Regions from separate parts of the Candidatus Accumulibacter necessarius genome, predicted to be linked through region 3. Evidence: riboswitches for the same ligand, from Rfam matches in the RefSeq annotation. Region 3 holds a riboswitch; each other region holds the start of a gene.
The links. Region 3 has a riboswitch for cyclic di-GMP ahead of V5B44_RS26470 (DUF1631 family protein). Riboswitches for the same ligand answer to the same signal wherever they lie in the genome.
Positions count from the first base shown of each region.

Region 1: linked by a shared signal. The riboswitch ahead of V5B44_RS16905 (M10 family metallopeptidase C-terminal domain-containing protein) and the one ahead of V5B44_RS26470 (DUF1631 family protein) in region 3 are both predicted to bind cyclic di-GMP.
Region 2: linked by a shared signal. The riboswitch ahead of V5B44_RS23265 (DUF1631 family protein) and the one ahead of V5B44_RS26470 (DUF1631 family protein) in region 3 are both predicted to bind cyclic di-GMP.

Region 1 is NZ_JAZKUM010000006.1:108,458-114,611, forward strand. It holds gene kefC (glutathione-regulated potassium-efflux system protein KefC) at 1-443, shown strand, start outside; gene V5B44_RS16905 (M10 family metallopeptidase C-terminal domain-containing protein) at 942-4,829, opposite strand; cyclic di-GMP riboswitch class I at 4,900-4,997, opposite strand; gene V5B44_RS16910 (hypothetical protein) at 5,255-5,614, opposite strand; gene V5B44_RS16915 (hypothetical protein) at 5,863-6,154, opposite strand, start outside.
Region 2 is NZ_JAZKUM010000011.1:131,918-138,071, forward strand. It holds gene V5B44_RS23265 (DUF1631 family protein) at 1-1,585, opposite strand, end outside; cyclic di-GMP riboswitch class I at 1,760-1,858, opposite strand; gene V5B44_RS23270 (HDOD domain-containing protein) at 1,943-3,109, opposite strand; gene V5B44_RS23275 (esterase/lipase family protein) at 3,419-4,462, shown strand; gene V5B44_RS23280 (ParA family protein) at 4,622-5,386, opposite strand; gene V5B44_RS23285 (YgjP-like metallopeptidase domain-containing protein) at 5,497-6,012, opposite strand; gene V5B44_RS23290 (alpha/beta hydrolase) at 6,015-6,154, opposite strand, start outside.
Region 3 is NZ_JAZKUM010000020.1:4,435-10,588, forward strand. It holds gene V5B44_RS26455 (HDOD domain-containing protein) at 173-1,075, shown strand; gene V5B44_RS26460 (DUF4338 domain-containing protein) at 1,117-2,022, shown strand; gene V5B44_RS26465 (transposase family protein) at 2,211-3,539, shown strand; cyclic di-GMP riboswitch class I at 3,836-3,934, shown strand; gene V5B44_RS26470 (DUF1631 family protein) at 4,107-6,154, shown strand, end outside.

The DNA of each region.
Region 1 (6,154 bases), on a different contig from region 3:
TCGATCTGCTGGCGGCGGCAGGCGCGGCGCGGGCGAAGCTGCTGGTAGTGGCGATCGACGACGTGGCCGACAGCCTCGCCCTGGTCGACCTGGCCCGGGCGACTTTTCCGAAGCTCACCATCGTTGCGCGCGCCCGCAATGTGCGGCATTGGCTGGAACTGGCCGATCGCGGCGTGACGGCGATCGAGCGCGAGACCTTCGAGTCGTCATTGAAGAGCGCCCGCACGGCATTGACCGTCCTCGGCGTCGAGCCCTATGAGGCGCGCTCGATCGCCGAGGCCTTTCGCCGCCAGAACATGATCACGCTCAACGCAATGCTGCCGCACTTTCGCGACGAGGCGAAAACCGTGGCGATCGCCAAGAGCGGCCGCGAAGAACTCGAGGAGAACCTGCGCCGCGATCGCGAGGCGCGCCAGCAGGCCGGCGCCGGCGGCTGGCATTGAGCGCTGCGCGGTTGGCAACAAACCGCCCGTAATGCTGCTCGGTGCCGGCGCCTCCGTGGATGCCGGAATCGGCGCCATGAACGAGCTGCTCCAGTTTTGCGGCTGCGCCGATTTCGACGCGTTCTGCCAGAAGATCGCCAGACGACCGCCACGGAGCGCTACCGCTACCTGGCCGAGTTCCTCCAGACACGCAAGCCGGCCGAGGTGAGCGCCGGCTACCGGGCGCTCGCCGCGCTCTGTGCGCAGAACTATTTCGACTTCGTCCTGACCACCAACATGGACCCCCTGCTCGACGACGTGCTCGCCGCCGCACGCCTCTGGCGACGAGACTATCTGCTCGTCGCCAGAGGCGTGCTCCGCCCCGCCCCACTCGAGCTGCTGCTGCGTGACCAGAGCCCGCGCGTCATCGTCTGCAACCGCGGCGACGTCGCCGCCCTTATCGAATCCAGCCAGGTACGACTCATCGGTCCCGGCAATCGCCGGTTCAAGGCCCGGGTCTCAGGCAATCAACTGAAAGTCGCCGCACGCCAAGCTCGGATGCGTCGCCAGCCCGACGACAGCGATCGCCACGGCCGCGCCGCTGCCGCTGCCGTCAGCGTCGTAGAGCAGGCTTCCTGTCGCCGTGTCATAGATGATCCGGTCGCTGTCGTCGTGCGCCGCGCGAATGCCGTTGCCCGACCAGAACTGGTCCGCGGTCAGGTCGCCGGGCGCCACACCGAGGGCCCCGAACACCGACAGACTCAACTCAATGGTATCGGTTCCCGATACGAAATCGGCCAGCACGTCCCGGTTGGCGGTCGAACTCAATGCCTGAGTCAGCACGAACTCGTCTGCGCCGGCGCCGCCGGTCAGCGTGTCGTTACCCGCACCGCCGATCAGGCGGTCGTTGCCGTCGCCACCCATCAGCCGGTCGGCACCGGCACCACCGTCGAGCGTGTCGGCGTAGGCAGTACCGGTGAGCACATTGGCACCCGCATTGCCAAGCAATGACAAGGCGTTGACCACCTGCGAAGCGTCCACGTCCAGCGCCAGCGTACCGCTGCTTGACCACCTGCGAACCGTCACCCCAGCAACCTCACCCCCTTTGCCGATCACCACCCGCTCGATGCCACGATCGCCGGCGAACAGCGTCAGTGTGCCGCTGGTGCTTGCCGCAAAGCGGACCTCGTCGCTGCCGACGTTGCCGCTGTCGGCAATCTCCGCCGCCGCATGATCGCTGGCCAGCCCGACCAGGTAGATGTCCGAACCCTCGCCACCGTCGAGTACGTCGACCCCGGCCTTGCCGTCGAGGACGTTGATCCCGGCATTGCCCCGCAGCGTGTTGGCGAGAGCATTGCCGGTGCCGCTGAGGTTGCCGCTGCCGCTGAGCGTCAGATTCTCGACGAAGTTGCCGAGCGTCCAGTTGATGCTGCTCTCGACCGTATCAGTGCCGCCGGCATCGAACTGGCTGGTCCTGGTCGTGGTTTCGTAGACCTTGTCGCCGAGGTTGTCGACGACGTAGCGATCGTCACCGGCACCGCCCAGCAGGATGTCGGCACCCAGGCCGCCGTCCAGGCGATTGGCGCCGGCGTTGCCGGTCAGCGTGTTGTTCAGCGCATTGCCGGTGGCAGCCAGGTTGCCGCTGCCCAGCAGCGTCAGATTCTCCAGGTTGGCGCCCAGCCCCCAACTGACCCAGCTCTCGACGGTGTCGATCTCGCTCGCCAGGCTTGAGGTTTCGACCAGCACATCGCCCACCTGGTCGACGACATAGGTATCCCCACCGGCGCCACCGATCAGCGTGTCGATTCCCGCGCCACCGTCGAGGCGGTTGGCCAGGGCATTGCCCGTCAGGACATTGGCGAGGCCATTGCCCAGCACATTGAACAGGCCGGCACCGCTGAGCAGGACGTTTTCGATGTTGGCCAGATTCCCGGTCAGCGCGATGGATTTTGCCGCCAAGGGATTGGCGTAAAGAACGGTCAGCGTGTCGGTTCCCTGGCCGGCGTTCTCGGTCACGTTCGCCAACTCGCCCTCCATGTCGAGCAGATAGGTATCGTTGCCCGAACCGCCGGCAAAGGTATCCAGCCCCGCCTTGCCATCGAGGACGTTGTTGCCGCTGTTGCCCGTCAACTGATTGCTCTGGCTGTTGCCGGTGCCGTTGCTGTCGGCGTTCCCGGTGAGCACGAGGTTTTCCAGATTGGTGCCCAGCGTGAAGCTTACCAACGACTCAATGCGATCGACTCCACCGGCGGCGCTCGTTTCGCTGACGGAGTCGGCCGCGTTGTCCACCACGTAGATATCGTTGCCATTGCCACCGCTCATCGCATCTGCACCAGTGCCGCCGTCGAGACGGTCGTCGCCACCGTCGCCCGACAGGACGTCCGCACCACCCAGACCGTACAGCACGTCGTCCCCCAGGGTGCCGGTCAGCCGGTTCGCTGCCTCGTCGCCGGTGATCGTCCTGCCCGCGAAGGTGATCGCGCTGATCGTGTAGCTCCCGGTACCCGTCCAGGCATCCTGGGCCAACAGGTAGTACGTTGCGCTGCTGGTTGCGGTATAGGTGATCTGCGCACTGCTCGTCCCGGCTCTGACGTTGTCGTTGCTGGCGACCGCAGACAGAGAAGTGGCCGTCATCGCATAGAGCGACAGGTAAGGATCGACTCCCGAGCCAGTAGCGACGAGATCGAAGACATAGGTCACACCGGCGTTCAGGTTGACGCGGAACAGATCGAGGTCGCCTGCCCGCTCGATCGCACCCGATACCCCGCTGCCATTCACCGCCAGGTTGCCGGCGCTTGCCGTCGTGGATCCGAAATCGTCGTCGCCGCTGCTCGTGTCGTCATTGACGATGGTGCCCTGCGCGCTTGACGAGGCGAACTTCAGGCCGGCAGACGGATTCGACAAGGTCACCGTGAAGTGCTCATCCGCTTCCACGCTGGTGTCACCGCGCGCGTAGATCTGGATGGTCTTTTCGGTCTCACCGATTTGAAAGGTGATGCTGCCGGCGGTAGCCCCGGAAAAATCGCTCGCCGGATCGGCTGCCGACGATCCCGTGCCACTCAGGCTCCAGTTGACTGTTTGCACCGAGGAACTCGCAGCACTCAGGCTGACCTTGTAGGAAAAGAGCGTCTGCCCGGCATTGCCTTCGGCCTGCGTCGCGGCACTGCTGGAAATCGAAACCAGCGACGGCGAGGGCCCAGCCCCCGACAACTCGCTCGCGTACTTGGTGACGTCGGCGAAGATGAACGTCTCGATCCCCCGCAGGGTGTCCGTCCCGGTCGCGGCGCCGTAGAAGGTGAAGGCGAAGGTCGTCGGGTAGAGGTTCGTGCAGGTATAGCTGTAGGCCCCCCAGGCGCCGGAAAACACCACACTGTCCGTCCCTTCGCCGCCGTCGAGCACGTCGTTGCCGGCACCGGCGACAAGGACATCGTTGCCGCCGCCACCCGACAGCGTGTCGTTGCCCACGCCACCATCGAGTCGGTTGGCCAGCAGATTGCCGGTAATCTGGTCACCGACAGAGCCTCCCACCGCGTTTTCGACATCGCACGTATAGGCGATGGCGATGTTGTACGTCATGCTGTTGCCCGACGAATACGACCCCGGCGCCAGATTGATGGTGCAGGCCGTGTTCCAGCCGCTCAGATTGAGCGTGTCGATGCCGCCGGAATCGTAGATGGTGACGATGGGATTGGCATTGAGCGTGAAATCGAAGATCGGCGCCATCGAGCCGGTGACATTGGAGCCGAAGCCATACACGGTATCGCCGGTGCGCGTCGTCGTCTCGGCGCCGTAGATCGCCTGGATCGCCATCACGTCGTTGACCATCGGTGTCTGTGGGGAGTACAACCTGCCGTCCGCACCCACCCAGTCGGCCCAGGCAACCTTACCGCTGCCACTGTTCATGTTTGGACCGAAGTACGACATCACCGAGTAGACGCCACTGTCCTCGTACGAAGACGGCGTCCAACTCCCCGAACCGTTGTAGTCGCCCATGTGATCGAGGCCCAGCGCGTGCCCGATCTCATGCACATACGTCATGAAGGAGTGCTGGCCGACCTGCGGTGACATCAGGTCAGCGTAGCTGCGGCTGAACCAGACGCTGCCGGTAGTCGGGAAGTAGGCATGGGCGTAGCCGACACCGGTTGTCGACGTGCCAAACTCGATGTTGGAGGTGGTCGCCGTGGTACGCACCAGATCGGGTGCGATCAGGTCATCCCAGGTTTGCAGCGCCCGCTCGGCCTGGGTCTGCTGCGCCGCATTGAGGCCCACGAACCCCGACAGTTCCTGGCTACCGTAGATTCCGGACGCCGCCGCGGGAAAGGCATAAGTGATTGTCGGCCCGCTCCAACGCGCTCCTGAAATCAGTTGATCAAGGATCTGTTGCTGGGTCCACGATGCGAGTGCCATGACGCCTCCGTCAAACTGGAGACGCAAAGCTGAAGGAGGGAACTCGATCTGCGTAAGGGATACGCTCGATTCGGGCAACCCGGCCACCCTTCTGAGCTCATCTGACAACTCAGGGTAGGGTCCGCGGCTTTGCGTCCGGGGGTTTCCCCCCGTTTGCCTTTAAATCAGATGAGGCCGCGCACCGAACGACGATGCCTAAACCTCATCCACCGAAAACTGCTTGAATTTAGGCGCCTGATCGGAAAAAGTCAAGGCCGATTTCGACACAGAGTCTCCCGGCCGCGCGCTCTGGTGTGTCGCCGATGGTCAACCGGGAAGACGATGCGCCCCGGCTGCTTGCGCTCAACAGCCGCCGAGGCCGCGCTTCGCAACAACCACCCGGCCGCCCGCCGGCCGCCTTACAGCGACCGCTATCGCTCAACCGATCACGGGTAGGGGAATTCCGCGGTCTCTTTGCCAACCGGACCCGCGGCGCCGTGTTTGCCTGGCGACGCTTCCGCGGGCGACTGCTGGATCTGCCCGAGTTCGTAAATGGTGCCTGCATCCTCGGAGCGAGCGGGTTCCATGGTTTCCGTGCGGATCGGCCCTTCCAGGCCACTTCTCGGAGCTGCGGCTTCGGCTACGGGTTGCTCGACCGACTTCGGAGCTGCAGCTTCGGCTGCGGGTTGATCGACCGACTTCACGTTGTCGTAATCCCAGACACCGGCAACCGAGGCAAGCGGCAAGCACGTGCCCGAAAGCACCAAGAGGCTGAGAGCGGACTTCAGTTTGGGAGAGTTCTTCATTTGATTTCTCCTTGAAACGATTCACTTTGTATTGCGGGTTGGTAGTTCATTACCCCCCCTTCCAGAGTCAAACGACGATGAATGACCCCACAATGATCGCCAACCGCTCCCGGGAGCGGCAGTCACACCGGCTCCCTTTCGACGCACCGCCGGTCCGAGCAATCTCTTCGCAACGGCTCGCCTGACCGGTGGATCAGCTGAAGCGCAAGAAGTTCAATCCGTCCGGCAAGAAGCCGTGCGCCGGGCGCTCAGTTTCGAGCGAGGTCGCTGGAGTGGTCCATGCCCGTCGTGTCGGCCAGGGCAGGCGTCATCGGCACAAGATCGTCGAGCCGGAACATCGCGAGAATGCCGGCGACGAAGTGCTTGTGTTCGAGCGGCGCGTTCCTGTACCAGTGGAGCAGGTAATGCCGCAGGCTGTTGCGGGCATCCGAAGGATCGAGGTTGAGGTAGCGCAGCGCAGCCCAGTCCTGGGGCTCATCGCGGAACAGCGGCAGAAGCAGGTTGGCGACCACCTCGTTTTTCTGCCTCAGGTAAGGGTCT
Region 2 (6,154 bases), on a different contig from region 3:
TGCTCATCGCCACTCCCCAGGCGTTGTCGTCGCTGTTCAGATGATACCGAATGAGCAGCGAGCGCCACTCGTGATGCAGTAGATCGCTGACGGCAGGGGGCAGCGGCATGGACAACCAGCCAGCGAGGACCTGGTCGGCGGCCAGGGTTGCCAGTTCGCGCCGTTCCTGTTCGGCGACCAGGGGGGCAGCCTCGACCGCACAGGCGTCGGCTGCCGCCTCCTGTCCGTCTAGGAAGGCGTCCAGCTCGACGCAAAGCACATCGAATAGACTCGTATCCTGCTTGAACTCATTCTGCAGTCGGTCGACGACTTCAGAGATCCGGGCGTAAAGCGGGTCATCATGTCCAGCCCGCGGACCGCAGCGCACTGCTGCTCGCGAGATCCCGTCGAGTAGGCGCCGCGCTGGATGGGCCTTGCTGGAAAAGAAGCTGCTGTCCAGCATCGCGACCTTCAACACCGGAATCTGCAAGCGTGCGACCAGTGCCTTGATCGGATCGGCGACAGAAGCATCGTCGAAAATGAAGTCGAACAAGGTGGCGACGATATCCACCGTCACCGCGTGCAGATGGCCAAGACCCTGGCCGGTGTCACTGGCCCGAAACTCCCGCAATACGTTGCCCGTCAGTGGACCCGAGGTCTGGACAGGCGCTGCCGTCTGCAGGGAATAAAGAGAGCTCATGACCTGTTCGATCGGCACGGTCATGTTGCCAGGCAAACCTCCCTGACGATACATGCCTGCGGCTGGGTCACCATGGCCGCCCACTATCGGTAGACCGACGGCCGCCGTGCCCCCATCGGCCGGCTGCGCCGCGACGAGTTTTTGCAGCAGAGCAAATATGTCAGCAGCGTCGCCAGCCTTTTCTGTCTCGGTCGATTGCTTCTTGTCCGCTCCCGACGCGGAGTAACTTCGGCGTAGCTTGGGCAGCACGCCGCGGTCAATCAGGAAGGTATTCAGATCTTGAATCGTTGGGCCAAACGCTTCGACTACGTGCCGTTCTATGGCATGAAGCAGTTCAACCTGCGCCATTCCAGCCACTCCTGCAGCAACGAAAGCCTTGTCCAATGACTGGGCTATGAGGTCCTCGACAAGCCAGCTATTTCCTGTCTGTCCGGACAAAAAGGCCAGACGGTACCCGGCGCCGAACAAGCCATCGTCGCAAGCGCTGCGCAGACGGCTCGCGATCGCCTTGACAGCGAGCTCTTGGTCCATTGCGCCAAAATCGAGCAATTGCAGTTCATCCGCATCGCCGATGGCCCTGGGGGCTTTGGCCTTGTCGCCAGGCCTGAGCCTCTGCTCAAAGAGGTCCAACCATTCGGCCGCGAGAAAGCTCTCAAGTCGCAGCGCCTTGTCATGGATGAGCTCCCGCGTGCCATAGAAAAGCTCGCGCTGCGCACGTCCTGTTGCGACATCGCCTTGGGTCAGAAGCTCCTCCTCGAGTTGCGGTAGCAGGGAGCTAAAGGCAACGCGGAGCCGTTGGGTCATCAGGTCTCTAGCCCTGACCAGGGTCTGCGGACGATCGAAGTCGGCCGTCAAACCACGCACCCCTTCAGGGAACCTGATCACGTTGTCGCCTGGAACAGCCATCGCCGATTCTCCTTGCCGCTAGCGCCAAAGCGCCCTGCCACACCGCAAAAACTGCCGGGCTGGCGCAACATCACTCGCGGAGCGGCCAATAAACCGCTTGGGGGAACCGACGGACCTGCCGCGGACCGAGAACTCGCAAAGGAGTTTCGCCTGTCCGGACAGCGCCTTGGTTAGCCTGGCGGCCCCGCCATCTTTGGAAACGGCACGAATCCCGCTTCCTTTAGACCGGTGACTTTGCGTCCCCGTCTTTCGACGGGTTTGCCTTTTTCAGTCAAGTAAGTCATCTTGAATCTATATCAAGTGTGTTGAAAATGCAAGGCTATTGTAAGGGCCAGCAAAAGGGTTCGCGACGCCGCCTCAGACATGCAGCGCACTTTTCAGCGAGGCGACGTCTTCTGCCGAATCGGCAAGCAAGGCGCTCAGCGCCGCCGCATCGAACAACTCGGACAAGGGAGCTGTGTCAACTGGTTCACAGAACTTCGGATCTCGCCACCCATGCTGAATATTGGCCAACTTGTTGGCAACGAAGAGCACGTCCGGCAGCGTCTTGATCGTTGTCACCGTGCGCGGCAACTCGTGCTCCTGGACTACGGTTACCACCTCGTCTGGCAGGCCCATGGCCGCGAGCAAGGCGTGTCCGATGTGCTCATGCCACTGCACCAGCAATTGATGGAGCTCGGCAGGTTCGCCGATCAACTGTGGGAAATTCGCGGCCCGCGACAGCAGATAGAACACTCCAATATCATGGATCAGACCGACGAACATCGCTTCGTCGGGACTGATCCGGGTCAGTCGGCGCGCCAGTACGCGGCACAGGGCAGCGACGTGCATCGAGTGTTCCCACAGACGCCCGGACAGTAGCTGGAACGGGGCCATTCTCTTCGAAGAAAGCAACTGTTCTATGGCGACGGCAAAGGAAAGCGCTCGCACAGCCTCCATGCCGACTTGCGAAATCCCAGCATTGATGGCAATGATCGCGCGCCCTGACGGATTCACGGCGACCGCATTGGCCAGACGAATCACCTTGGTGCTCAGCAGAGGTTCGGCGCTGACCAAGGTGCTCAGTTCGTCGATCGTCAGGTTGGGATTCTTGAGAGCGTTGCGAATCTTGAGTGTGATATCAAGGAAAGTCGGAAAGCAGATCGTCTCGGCGGAGAGGTCACGGGCGATGTCCTCCAGCATAGTGAAGCTCAGCTTGCGCACAACGCCGTCTGGCGACTTGATGATTACCTCGACCACGGATCCACCCAGCTCCAACTGGTCGCCATCCGCAATGGCCTCCTCGACGCCATTCTTCAGCCCGCGACCATTCAATCGACTCGGATTTCTGCCCCGGGTGGTCAGGGTGTAGCGGCCGTCGCGAAAACCGATGGTCGCGTGGACGGTCGAAACCGAGGGATCATATGGCAATGCCAACCGATTTTCCGGCCGACGCCCAATGCTGCCGCCAGCCTCGTCGAATTCCACTTCGTGGGGCGTCTGGAAATCCTTTCCATCTGACGAAACAACGCGCAATCTCAACATCCTGTGCTCCCGTCATCACCTCGTGCACGGCCGTTTGACGACTCGACGCGAAGCGGATGATAGCTGAAAATCGGATGGGCAAGGACAGACGCTTGGCAGGCACTCTGCCACTTGAGTCAACCCCTTTGCCAGATAGTCCGGAAATCCTGAGTGTCCGTTAGAATAGGCTGAGCGGCGATGCTGGATTCGCCGCCGCACCTTGCCGGTGGCTTGCGCGGCAGTTTCCCTCCGTCCTGGCTCCAGGCACGCGCCAAGTGCTTGCAAGCCTCGCGGACCGCCTTTTTCGTCATCACTTTCAGAGGACCACCCATGCCGCGTGGCAAGCACGCCGCCGGCGCCCGGCCGATCAAAACAGGTTACAGTCATGTGGCCAGAACCGCGGTGCAGGAAACCACGCAGCGGGTCAGGGAAATGCATGGCGCGATTGCCGGCAAGTCTTTCGCCGTCCTGCGGCGAATTCCGCTGGTTTCCGGGCCAGCACGGCTGGTGCAAACCGCTCATGATGCGATTGTCGCCGGCGTCTACGCAGCGATCCACCACGGCAGTGGGGGCCTCCTCGCCGCCGCCGCGCTGGTCGAGAAGCAGCACACCGGCTTCTCCACGAGCAAGCCACCCGGACGCCTCGCCAGTGGTCTTCGCAGCGCATTGAACGGGGCTTTTGGCGATCATCTTGCGGCCAGCAACAACGTGCTGGCGATCGACATGGCGATCCACGTGCATGGCGCCGCAGTGCCGCTGACCGCCGATTCCCTGCGCAGCGCCTTCCCCCGGGCCGGCCAACGCCTCTGCCTCTTCGTGCATGGGCTGGGCTGCGACGAGCATAGCTGGGAAGCCGGCGATGAGGCCAGCGAGTCGGAAACTCATTTCGGCCGCCAGTTGCAGGCCGAGTTCGCCCTCACGCCGATCTACCTGCGCTACAACACGGGCCTGCCGATTGCCGAGAACTGCACGCGACTGGCGGTTCTGCTTGAGGCGCTGCTGACCGCCTGGCCGCAAGCGGACAGCGAACTGGTCATCGTCGGCCACAGCATGGGTGGCCTGATCGCCCTGGGTGCCTGCGATCAGGCGATCGCCGCAGCGATGCGCTGGCCGGCGTCAACCCGGCTGTTGATCTGTCTGGGCTCCCCTTCTCTCGGCTCACCACTTGAAAGACTGGGACACCTCGCGAACACGGCGCTGAACCTCTCGCCAGTCACTCGCCCGCTCGGCCGCATAGCCGCAAACGCGCAGCCAGGGGATCAAGGACCTGCGCCGCGGCCCAGGTGCGCCGCGGGCTCCAGCCCGGCGGCACGCGATCGCGTTCCGCTTTCTCGGCGCCAGCCTGACCGAAGATGTCAACCATCGAATCAGTGAATTCGTTGGCGATGGTCTGGTCCCGCTGGGCAGTGCCATCGCGCACGAAGTCGAAGGCGACGTGCAGAGTGCCAGGCTGGGCAAGCTCGGCCACATGGGGCTGCTGAACGACCGACGGGTGTATCGCCAGATCAGGGAGTGGGTCTCCGGCGCCTGCGCCTATTGAGACAGCAGGTCGTAAAGCGCCGAAAACTCGTTGCTCAGCTTGTGCCGGGGGTCGAGGTGAATCATCGGCTGGGCGAGATGGTGAGACTCTCGAATCTTGATCGACGCCGACAGGAAGGCGTCAAGGATCGGCAGCCCTTCAGCGCGCAATTCACCGACCAAACGGAGCGGCAGGTTGGCGCGCGCCTGATATTGGTTGACCACGATGCCCTCTACGCGTAGGGCTGGGTTGTGGTCACTCTGGATCTCGCGCACGCTGTCCATCAGCGAGTAGAGGGCGCGACGCGAGAAATCGTCGCAATCGAAGGGAATCAGGCAGGTATCGGCGGCGATCAGCGCCGAGCGGGTGAAAAAGTTGAGCGCGGGCGGGGTATCGATGAAGATTTCATCATAACCCTGAAGCTTGTCCAGCGCTTCGCGCAGCTTGTACATCTTGTAACGCGATTCGAGCTTGAACTGTACCTCCTCCAGCCTGGGGTCGGACGGCAACACGGCGAGATCGGCGAACGGGGTGACAACGACGTACGAGGCAAGGGTTTCGGGAAACAGCTTGTAGCCGAGAATATCTTCAAAAAAATGGGCCAGGGTCTTCTTCTGTTCGTCCAGCGCTTTGCCGAGTAGGTAGCGGGAAGCATTGCCCTGCGGATCCAGATCGATCAGCAGTGTCCGCCGACCCCGCGTGGCGGCGATGGCGGCAAGGTTGCAGGCGATCGTAGACTTGCCGACGCCCCCCTTTTGATTGAAAACGACTCGGCGCATGGCATTTCCCCTTGAGTGGTAAGGATTCCATGCGAGTGTAGCCAACTCCGGCGGTGGCGTCGAGCGGCGCGCGCCAGCGGGGGAGTGTGTGGCTGCTGCCGGCGGTCTTGCTATCCTTCTTGCAAGCCTGGCCAGTCGTCCAGGTCGCGCAGAGTCAGGTAAAGCCGCAAATCGAATTCAAGCTGGTGGTAGCCCGGCTCCATGTGGCAACAGAGCTGGTAAAAGGCCCGGTCGTGCTCCCGTTCCCTGAGATGGGCCAGCTCATGGACGACGATCATGCGCAGAAACTCGGGCGGTACCTCCTTGAACAGGCTGGCGATCCGGATCTCGCGTTTGGCCTTGACCCGGTTGCCCTGGACCCGAGGAATCTGGCCGTTGAGTCCAAAAGCGTTTGCCGTGACGTGCAAGCGGTTGTCAAAGGCCACCTTGGCCGGCGACTCCGCACTGCGCAGGAAGCGGCTTTTCAGCGCCAGGGTGTATTCGTAGAGCGCTTCACCACTGCGTACCTCGTGCGTTCCCGGATATTTCTTGCGCAGCATGATGGCTAGGTGTCCCTGTCTTATCGCCTCCCAGATCTCCCTCTGAAGGTCTTCGGGATAACCCGCCAGGTACTTGAGCGGCGGCACCGTCAGCAGACGTCTGCCAGCACCCGATTCAGCCAGTTTTCGATATCGGTCAGTTCCTCCATGCACACGGTATGCTCGGCGGCATAGGCGTGCCACTGTACCGGATAGTCCTGCGCTTTCAGCAGCTTGCTTGAGCGTTTGC
Region 3 (6,154 bases):
ACGCGGTCTCGACTGCAAGCGCTGGCTGCCGATGGTTTGCCGGCAACTTGGCATGTTGCCGAGTTGCCGGCAAATGTTAACAAGGCTATGGTACCCATTGCCTGCGGGATGACAAGGAACAGTCAGCTGATGTAATGTGCGCTTTTGGTTCCGACCGAGAGGTTTCCCCACCATGAGCGCTCTGGACCAGGTCATCGCGGAAGTCGGGCGCGGTGAGGTCGCTTTCCCCACCCACGCCGATGTCGCCTTCCGGGTGCGTCTTGCCCTTGATGATCCGGATTTGCATCTGGGCCAGGTCGCGCAGCTTGTCCTGGCGGAACCTCTGTTGGCCGCACGGGTGGTGGCGTTAGCTAATTCGGTGGCGTTCAACCGCTGGGGGCAGCATGTAGCCGACGTGCAAAGTGCCGTAACCCGGCTGGGAACCCGCTTCGTGCGCACCCTGGCCACGGCGGTTGTGATGCGTCAGATGACCAGCGGCTTGCGCTCGCCGGACTGCCGCGCACTTTCGGAGCGGCTCTGGGAGCACACCGCACATGTGGCCGCGCTGGCCCATGTGCTGGCGCGGCGCTTTCTGCGCCCTTTGGCTGATGTGGCGCTGTTTGCCGGGATGGTCCACGAGGTGGGGGGCTTTTTTCTGATCTCACGCACCGAACTGCATCCCGACCTATTCGTGGCTGGCAGCATACTGTCGCCGGAAGTCGACAGGTTGATCGGCCAGGCTGTGCTGAAAGCGCTGGCTGTACCGCAAGAAGTGGTCGAAGCGGTGGAAATGCTCTGGGAGCCGAGGTCAGGCAGTTTTCCACCCGTTGACCTGAGTGATGTCCTTTCATTGGCGCACCGCCTGACACCGATCCCTTCGCCGCTGCACAGTCCGGACGCTGAGGACGTGGCGGGAGACGTCCAGGCGGCACCCCTTCTGGCCGAGATACTCGAAAAATCTGGCGAGGAGATGGAGTCGCTGACAGCCCTGAAGCATGACCATCGAAACGCAGTCGTAGCCAGGTTTGGCGGCAACCGCAAAATAAGACTTTCGCAAAGGGGGGCTAGACAATATCTGAGGCCTTTGGCAGAATAGTCTTGAGCTAACGGCTCTGCGTTTCTGGTGAAGGTTCTGCGATGGACGTGATGACATCGAGCGATTGGGTGCACTGCGGTCGGGAGTTCAGTGCGCAGGAGGTAGCCGAGGTCTGCGCAACGGTGGCGTGGCTGCCTGGCTTGGCACGCAGGGAACTGGCGGCGACGCTGTGCGAACACCTGGGCTGGGTGACGCTGACGGGGACGGCGAAGATCGACGCCTGCCTGGAGTTCCTGAAGCGTTTGCAGGCGGCCGGCTTGCTTGTCCTGCCCACACCGAGACCCTCGCCGCGACGCCGTTCGATGCCACCCCGTGCCGTCGTCGAGCCGTTGGTCGAAGAGTCACCGGTGGACTGTACGCTGTCGGCCCTTGCCCCGGTCCGCCTGGAAGTGATCCGCGACACCGCCTTGGCGACGCACTGGGATGATCTGATGGCGCGCTGGCACCCGCTGGGTTTCCAGGGCGCCTTCGGCTATCGGCTGCGCTACTTCATCACGGCGGGTGAGTTGCGGCTCGGTTGCGTCCTGTTGTCCGGCGCGGCGCGGGCGGTGGCCGTGCGCGACGCCTGGATCGGCTGGACGGCTCAGGCCCGGCGCCAGAACCTGCCACGGGTGCTCAACAACAGCCGCTTCCTGATCTTCCCGCACGTCCGGGTGCCGCATCTGGCCAGTCAGGTGCTCGGGCAACTCGCGCGTCGTGCCCGTGCGGACTGGCTCGAACATTGGGGCTTCGAGCCGCTGCTGCTGGAAAGCTTCGTCGACCCGCGACACCATGCCGGCACCTGCTACCGGGCTGCCGGTTGGCAATGGCTCGGAGAGACCAGTGGACGCGGGCTGGCCCGTCCGGGCCGGTCCTATCACAGCACGCCCCGCCAAGTGTGGGTCAAGCCGCTTGGCAGCGATGGTCGCGACCGGTTGTGCGGCGTAACCGGGATCTCCCGGCCATGAGCAAACCCTGCCGTCGTCCGACGCGTGCCGGCCTCCGGGAGGAACGCGGCAACAAGAGACGGCAGGAGAAGGCCTTGAACGCGAAACGGTGCGCGATGGGACAAAGGCCCCCCGCTCCCGCGCCTTTGCCCAACCGATGCTCGACCTTCGCGACCCTCGCCGAAGAAAGGGAAGCCCGCGAGGACGCCGTGAGCAAACAGACGCGCCTCCTGCGCAAAGAGCTGCCGGCCTTGCTCGGTCAGCTGGAACAAATTCCCGACCCGAGAGACCCCAGGAAGCGCCAGCACAAGCTGACCGTGCTCTTGCTCTGGGGTCTGCTGATGTTCGTCTTTCAGTTCGCCTCCCGGCGCGAGAGCAACCGCGAAATGACCCGTCCGCAGTTCCTGGCCAACCTGCACCTGCTGTTCCCGGAGATCGAGACCCTGCCACACGCCGACACCCTCTATCGGCTGCTGCGCGACATCGACCTGACCCATCTCGAACAGGCGCACGTCGACCTGGTGCGACGCCTGATCCGCGGCAAGAGTGTCCGACGCTATTTGATCAACCACTGCCATCCGATTGCCATCGATGGCTCGCAGAAGCTCGCCGGCGACACCCTCTGGGCGGAGGAACTCCTGCAGCGCAGCGTCGGCAAAGACGAAACCCGCCAGACCCAGTACTTCGTCTATGTGCTCGAGGCCAGCCTCGCCTTCCACAACGGTCTGGTCATCCCGTTGCTCAGCGAGTTCCTCGAACACGCACTCGGCGATACCGAAGCGCAAAAGCAGGATTGCGAATTGCGCGCCTTTGCGCGCTTGAGCGACCGGCTCAAGACGCGGTTTCCCCGCCTGCCGATCCTGCTTCTGCTCGACGGCCTCTACGCCAACGGTCCGGTGATGCAGCGCTGCTGGCGCGCCCACTGGCAGTTCATGATCGTGCTCAAGAACCAGGACCTGCCCTCGGTCTGGCAGGAGTTCCACGCGCTCCAGGCTCTGAAGCCACAGGCCTTGCAGCGGAACTGGGGAAGACGCCGACAACACTTCACTTGGGTCAACGACATCGACTATGCCTTCGGTTCGAACCGGCGTCAGCATCTCAAGCTGCACGTGGTGGTCTGTGAGGAAAGCTGGGAGAGGGTCGATCAACAGGCTCAGATCGTGACCCAAACGGCGCGCCACGCCTGGCTCTCCAGCCAGCCGCTCAGCCGCGAGAATGTCCATGAGCGCTGCAATCTCGGCGCTCGCCACCGCTGGGGCATCGAAGCGGGCTTCCTCGTCGAAAAGCACCAGGGCTACCACTACGAGCATGCCTTTGCCCTCGACTGGAATGCCATGCGGGGCTACCACCTCCTGATGCGTCTGGCGCATGTCTTCAATACCCTGGCACGCTTCACGCGACAGCTGCGCGATCTGTTTCGTCAGTTCGGCGTGCGCGGGGCTATCCGCTTCATCCGCACCTCCTGCGCTGCCCCCTGGCTCGATTCCGCGCGGATGCGCGGGCTCCTCGCCGAACCCTTTCTGCTGCAACTCGAGTGATCTGCCCAGGACGGCCCCAGCATCCCCCCGTACGGCATCGTCCGTGCCGGGAAAGGCTCGTCCAGAGATCGTACCGGAGTTCCTGACACCTCTCGAAACCCTCTCCACGAACCCCACTCCACCCGCGTATCCCGCGCTCTCCTGCCGCCAGCCCCCCGCGATTTGACCGCTCCAGCGGCGAAAGCGGGGCTTCCAGCAAACGAACCCGATTGGGCAGGGTCATGCGTCAGGGCTGAGTCGCTGATAAGCGCCTTGCACTATTGAGACTATTGGTGTAGATTCTAAACAGCTAGTCTTACTGAAAAAGGCAAACCCGTCGAAAGGCGGGGACGCAAAGTCACCGGTCTACAGAAAACGGAGTTGTCGCCGCTTTCTAGGACGGCGGGACCGCCAGGCGAACAGATGCAGCATCAGGACCATGAACAGCGCTGCATCCTTGACCAGAAGCCCGTCGGTGCCCTGAGGGGCCAAACTGCCGCTCCGAGACAGTGACCTTGCGCCAACCCGCCACATTTAGCGGTTTGGCAGTGCGTGTTTTTTCAGCGCCAGCGGCAAGGAGAATCGGTGATGGCAGTCCCAGTTCCAGCAAATAACGTGATCAGGTTCCCTGAAGGGGTTCGTGGCGCGCTCGTTGATGTCGATCATCCCGGTGTCCTCACAGAGGCACGGGATCTCATGGGGTGCAAGCTCCGTGACGCCTTCAGGTCGGTGCTGCCCCGAGTCGAGGAGGAACTGCTCAGCAAAGGTGACGTCGCGTGCGGACGCGCGCAAAGGGTCCTGTTCTACCACACGGGAGAGGCGATTCACGCCAAAGCGCCGCAGCTCGAAGGCGCTTTGCTCGCCAAGTGGTCAGCACTCTTCACGCAGGCATGCCGTGCTTCGAACAAGGGCAGACGTGGTGCTGCCAGCAGCCCTCCACAAGAACTGCAATTGGTTGACTTTGGCGCCATGGACGAGGAACTGGTCGTCAAGGCCATCGCTGGCAGCCTTCGTAGTCAGTGTGACGAGGGGCTGTTTGCCATTGGGCGCCGGCTGGCGTTCTTGTCTGGAGAACCGGAAGGCAGCCTGCCCATAGAACACCTCATCGCCGAATCGCTGGGCGGTGCATTCGAGGATGCCGGGTTGGTCGGCAAGGCGAAGCTGGAAATCCTGCAACTCATGGAGCGCCACGCCGTCGATGTCTTTGGCCCGACCATTGACGATCTGAATGCTTTCTTGATTGGCCGTGGTGTGCTGCCACAGCTTTCCCGAACCTGCTCCCCGTCACCAAACCAACCGCGCAACGCGACTGACCCCGGCAAGCCTGCCGAATCTGCCGACCTCTTTGCTTTGCTGCAGGAACTCGTGCGCCCGCCGCAAGTCTCCGCAGGGACGGGCGGCGCAAGCGTCGGCTCTGGCGCTGGCTATGGCCCTTCCACCGGCGTGTCCATGGGCGGTGCGTCGCCCGCCGGCATGGCCGTTGCCATGGAGCAGGTCATGGCCTCTCTGGATACCCTGCAGAGGGCGGTGCCGGTGCAAACGGCCGCGGCATTGATGGACAACGTCTTGCGGCAGTTCCATAGCAGTGACGCAGGCCAGAACCTCGACTATCTGCATTCCGTCACCGTGGATATCGTTGCCACCCTCTTTGACTTCATCTTCGACGACGCTTCTGTCGCCGACCCGATCAAGGCCCTGGTTGCGCGCATGCAGATTCCGGTGCTGAAGGTCGCCATGTTGGACAAGACTTTCTTTTCGAGCAAGTCGCATCCGGCGCGGCGCCTGCTGGACGGGATTTCGCGAGCGGCGGTGCGTTGCGGCCCGCAAGCGGGTCACGATAATCCCTTGTACGCGCGGGTCGCGGAAATCGTCGAACGGCTGCAGAACGAGTTCAGTCAGGATACCGAATTGTTCGATACGCTGTGCATCGAACTGGAGGCATTCCTTGAAAGCCAGGAGGCTGCAGCCGATGCCCACGCCGTCAACGCGGCGCCACTGGTTGCCGAACAGGAGCGCTACGAACTCGCGGCTGCGGCAGCCGATCACGCCCTCGTCGGCTGGCTGGCGATGCCACTGCCATCGGCGGTGACTGATCTGCTGGACAACGAATGGCGCAAACTCCTCGTTCGGCACTCTATGGACGGTGACAATGCCGCCTGGGAGGCAGCCATGGACACGGTCAGTGAACTGGTGGCGAGCGTCGACATCCCGTCGGATGTGCCAAGCCGGAAGCGGCTGGCGGCCCGCTTGCCGACCCTGGTTCGCCGCATCTGCAACGGGCTTGGCCGCCTGGAGATGGCAGATGATCGCCGCCTGGCCCTGATCGATGCGCTCTTCAGTGTGCATGCCGCGGTCCTGCGGGGTACGGCACCGCCAATCGTCACTCCACGGCCGGTGTTGCCGGTGGCAGAGCCCGTGCCGGTCAGCCTTGCCCGCGAGCAGGTCGTGCGCGGCGAAACGCAGATCGAACGAATTTCACTGGCCGGGGCCAATGAACTACCCCCTTCGCGAGACAGGGCAGACGTACTGTCGCTGGTGGGAAGCCTGCAGCGTGGCGATTGGGTCGAATTTGCGAATCCGGAATCCGGACCCTTGCGTTATCGCCTATCGTGGATTAGCCCGCAGCGAGGCATTCT